DNA from 2 places in the Frigoribacterium sp. AC512 genome. Region 2 is predicted to be linked to the other one. Evidence: predicted binding sites of a transcription regulator. Region 2 holds the regulator's gene; the other holds the start of a gene.
The links. Region 2 encodes HrcA, which represses chaperone genes, less so after heat shock. Its sites were predicted from a motif close to TTNGCACTCGNNNNNNNCGAGTGCNAA; they were not measured.

Region 1: the regulator HrcA is predicted to act here: its motif matches at 852-878, upstream of groL (chaperonin GroEL).

The regions. Positions count from the first base shown of each region.
Region 1 covers NZ_OZ409850.1:2,463,633-2,466,020, reverse strand. Annotated here, with positions in the region: gene ACZZ97_RS11305 (LytR C-terminal domain-containing protein) at 1-388, shown strand, start outside; gene ACZZ97_RS11300 (cold-shock protein) at 581-784, shown strand; gene groL (chaperonin GroEL) at 919-2,388, shown strand, end outside.
Region 2 covers NZ_OZ409850.1:1,207,656-1,210,043, forward strand. Annotated here, with positions in the region: gene hemW (radical SAM family heme chaperone HemW) at 1-42, shown strand, start outside; gene ACZZ97_RS05510 (DUF4870 domain-containing protein) at 139-618, opposite strand; gene hrcA (heat-inducible transcriptional repressor HrcA) at 873-1,895, shown strand; gene dnaJ (molecular chaperone DnaJ) at 1,990-2,388, shown strand, end outside.

The DNA.
Region 1 (2,388 bases), 1.3 Mb from region 2:
CGAGACGGCCGAGGCCGGGTCGGAGACGCCGGCCGACGACGCGACGGACGGGACCGCCGCCCCGACGACGCCGGCCGAGACCGTCGCCCCCGCCGACCCGGCGTCCGTCGACCCCGACGTCACCACGATCACCGTGCTCAACGGCACGACGACGAGCGGGCTCGCGAGCCGCGCGTCGCTGGCCCTCGCCGAGACCGGCTGGACCGTGGCCGGTCAGGGCAACGCCGACGGCACCGTGCCCACGACGATCGTCTACTACGCCGACGCGGCCGACGAGGCCGTGGCCCTCGGCGTGGCCCGCGACCTCGGCACGACCACGGTCGAGCTGAGCGACGCGTTCCCCGACTCGTCGGTGACCGCGGTGCTGGGGGCGGACTACACGCCCTGAGGCGCGCCTCCTCGTTGCCGTCCCGTTGCGGTCGTGTTGCCGCCCCGTTGCGGAACGTGTGAATTCGTCACTTCTGGCGGGTTAACCCTGCGCCGAGGCCTTCTGCGGGCCGGTGCGCCCTGGCTAGCATCTGGTCCCGGCACTGGCACCACCGCACGCGCCGCACGAGAGCACAGCAAGGGGAACGACACCATGGCACAGGGCACCGTCAAGTGGTTCAACGCGGAGAAGGGCTACGGCTTCATCACCGTGACGGACGGCGGACAGGACGTCTTCGTCCACTACTCCGCCATCGACATGAACGGCTACAAGGTCCTCGAGGAGGGCCAGGCGGTCGTCTTCGAGGTCGGCACGGGCGACAAGGGGCCGCAGGCGGAGAGCGTCCGTCCGGCCTGACCCCTGCAGGGCGTCACGAGGTGCGGGGCTCACTTGCACTCCATAGGTGAGAGTGCCAGAATCGTCCTTGGCACTCGCCGTTGGTGAGTGCCAATGCTTCTGCTTCATGACGTCCGGGAGGGACGAGGAAACACATGGCTAAGATCATTGCTTTTGACGAAGAGGCCCGTCGTGGCCTCGAGCGCGGCCTGAACATCCTGGCCGACGCGGTGAAGGTCACGCTCGGCCCGCGCGGCCGCAACGTCGTGCTCGAGAAGAAGTGGGGCGCCCCCACCATCACGAACGACGGCGTCTCCATCGCCAAGGAGATCGAGCTCGACGACCCGTTCGAGAAGATCGGTGCCGAGCTCGTCAAGGAGGTCGCCAAGAAGACGGACGACGTCGCCGGCGACGGCACCACCACCGCCACCGTGCTCGCCCAGGCGCTCGTCCGTGAGGGCCTCCGCAACGTCGCCGCAGGCGCCGACCCCATCTCGCTGAAGCGCGGCATCGAGAAGGCCGCCGCCGCCGTCTCGGCCCAGCTCCTCGCCGACGCGAAGGACATCGAGACCAAGGAGCAGATTGCGGCCACCGCCTCGATCTCCGCCGCCGACCCCACCATCGGCGCGCTCATCGCCGAGGCCATCGACAAGGTCGGCAAGGAGGGCGTCGTCACCGTTGAGGAGTCGAACACCTTCGGCACCGAGCTCGAGCTGACCGAGGGCATGCGCTTCGACAAGGGCTACCTGTCGCAGTACTTCGTGACCGACCCCGAGCGCCAGGAGGCCGTCTTCGAGGACGCCTACGTGCTCATCGTCAACTCGAAGATCTCGAACATCAAGGACCTCCTCCCCGTCGTCGACAAGGTGATCCAGAGCGGCAAGCAGCTGCTCATCATCGCCGAGGACGTCGACGGCGAGGCGCTGGCGACCCTGGTCGTCAACAAGATCCGCGGCATCTTCAAGTCGGTCGCCGTCAAGGCCCCCGGCTTCGGCGACCGTCGCAAGGCCCAGCTGCAGGACATCGCCATCCTCACCGGTGGCCAGGTCATCGCCGAGGAGGTCGGCCTCAAGCTCGAGAACGCGACGCTCGACCTGCTCGGCCGTGCTCGCAAGGTCGTCATCACCAAGGACGAGACGACCATCGTCGAGGGCGCCGGCGACCCCGAGCAGATCGCGGGCCGCGTCCGTCAGATCCGCTCCGAGATTGAGGCGACCGACAGCGACTACGACCGCGAGAAGCTCCAGGAGCGCCTCGCCAAGCTCGCCGGCGGCGTCGCCGTCATCAAGGCCGGCGCGGCCACGGAGGTCGAGCTCAAGGAGCGCAAGCACCGCATCGAGGACGCCGTCCGCAACGCGAAGGCAGCCGTCGAGGAGGGCATCGTCGCCGGTGGTGGCGTGGCCCTCATCCAGGCCGGCAAGACCGCTCTCGCCGAGCTGCACCTCGAGGGCGACGAGGCGACCGGTGCGAACATCGTGCGCGTCGCCATCGACGCTCCGCTGAAGCAGATCGCCTTCAACGCGGGCATGGAGCCCGGCGTCGTCGCCGACAAGGTCCGCAGCCTGCCCGTCGGACACGGCCTGAACGCCGCGACCGGCGAGTACGTCGACATGATCGCCGCCGGC
Region 2 (2,388 bases):
CTCATGGCCGACGCGGTGGTCCGTCGGCTGCTCCCGGTCTGAGGGCCGACGCGACCCGAGTCCACGCCGGACGCGGTCTGGACGACGCGAGGCGCGCCTCCCGGGCGGGAGACGCGCCTCGACGAGCGTGCCGGCGGGCTACGCCTTGATGAACTCGATGCTCAACGGGTACTTGTAGTACTCGCCGCGGTTGGCGGCGAGGGCCGCGATGATCCCGAAGACGATCACGACGATCGCCGCGGCGAGCGTGATCAGCACGCCGATGCCGAGGAACGACGTGGCGCCTCCGATGACGTACGCGATGACCATCGTGATCTGGAAGTTCAGTGCGACGCGGCTGTGCTCGCGGACGAACGGGCCGCGGTCCTTGAGCACGAGGTAGCCGACCAGGGGCGCGACGAAGCTGAGCAGGATGCCGCCCACGTGGATCAGCGTGGCCCAGAGCTTCTCGTCCTCGGGGCGGAGGGGCTGCGGCGCCTGAGGCGCGCCGTAGCCGGGCTGCTGGCCGTAGCCGGGCTGACCGGGCTGCTGGCCGTAGCCGGGCTGGCCCTGACCGGGCTGCTGGCCCCAGCCGGAGCCCTGCGGGTCGTTCGGCTGGGAGGGAGGGGTGTCGGTCATCTGCTCACCTGTTCGTCGTCGTGGGCCCGACCGGGTCGAGGCGAACGGGCGCATCGCGGTGGTCGGTGCTGGCCGCCCGGCCGGACGAGGTGGTCCGGCGGGCGTCACGGCGAGCATAGGGCAGGAGGTGCGGGTCGAGTAGGCCTCGCGGGCCGCGTGACGTAGGATTGGCAGTCTGGCAGGACGAGTGCCAGCGAGCTCGGGTCGTCGTCGTGACGCGCCCCGCCGCCGGCCGTGCGAGAGGGAGGTGCGTCGTGGTCTCGGAACGTGGTCTCGAGGTGCTGCGCGTCATCGTGCACGACTACGTCGCGTCCCGCGAGCCCGTGGGCTCGAAGTCGATCGTCGAGCGTCACCACTTCGGCGTCTCGGCCGCCACGATCCGCAACGACATGGCGCTCCTCGAAGAAGAAGAGCTGATCGCGGCGCCGCACACCTCGTCGGGTCGGGTGCCGACCGACAAGGGCTACCGCCTCTTCGTCAACCACCTCGCCGACCTGCGTCCGCTGAGCAGCGCGCAGCGGCAGGCGATCGAGACGTTCCTCGGGGACTCGGCCGACCTCGACGAGGTCCTCGGCCGCACGGTCCGCCTCCTGTCCCAGCTGACGAACCAGGTGGCGCTGGTCCAGTACCCCTCGTTCTCGCGGGCTCGCGTGCGACACGTCGAGCTGGTCAGCCTGGCCGAGCGGCGCGTCATGACCGTGCTCATCACCGACACGGGCCAGGTCGAGCAGCGGCTCGTCGAGCTGCCCGTCGTCGTCGACGACGAGTTCCTCGCCGAGCTCCGGCGTGCGCTCAACGCGGCGGTGGGCGGCACCGAGCTGAGCGCGGCCGCCGCGCTGCTCGGCGACCTGCACGAGGGCTTCCGCCCGGAGCAGGCCGTCGTGGTCGGCGTCGTCGTCGCCAGCCTGGTCGAGCAGCTCGCCGCCGGGCGTCAGGAACGCCTCGTGATGGCCGGCGCGGCCAACCTCGTGCGCACCGGCGACGACTTCAGCGGCGACCTCTACCCCGTCCTCGAGGCGATCGAGCAGCAGGTGGCCCTGCTGCGTCTCTTCGGCGAGATGCAGCTCGACGCGGTCGACGTCGCCGCGAGCATCGGGCGGGAGAACGCCTCCTTCGGCCTCTCCCAGGCGTCCGTGCTCGCGAGCGGGTACACCTCGACGGGCAGCGAGGTCGCGCGCCTCGGCGTGCTCGGCCCGATGCGCATGGACTACTCGACCAACATGGCCGCCGTGCGTGCGGTGGCCCGCTACCTGTCGTCGCTGCTCTCCGAGCGCTGACGACCCGCACCTCCCCGGCCCTGCGCGACCGCGCCGTGCCCCCTGACCAGCCCCCACGAGACCACCCCCAGACACCAGAGGCAGACGAGAACAAGTGGCAGATCATTACGACGTGCTCGGAGTCGACCGGTCGGCGACGCCCGACGAGATCAAGAAGGCGTACCGCAGGCTCGCGCGCGAGCTGCACCCGGACGTCAACCCCAGCCCCGAGGCCTCCGAGCGCTTCAAGGACGTCACGCACGCCTACGACGTGCTGAGCGACCCGCAGCAGCGCGAGCGCTACGACCTCGGCCCGCAGGCCGGGTTCGGCGGCGGGGGCGGCGGCGCGGCGGGCTTCGGCGACATCTTCGACGCGTTCTTCGGAGGCGGCGGAGGCGGCGGCCAGCGACAGGGCCCGCGGTCGCGTCGCGAGCGCGGCCAGGACGCCCTGCTGCGCCTCGAGGTCGACCTCGAGGAGATCGTCTTCGGCACGACACGCGACATCGAGGTCGAC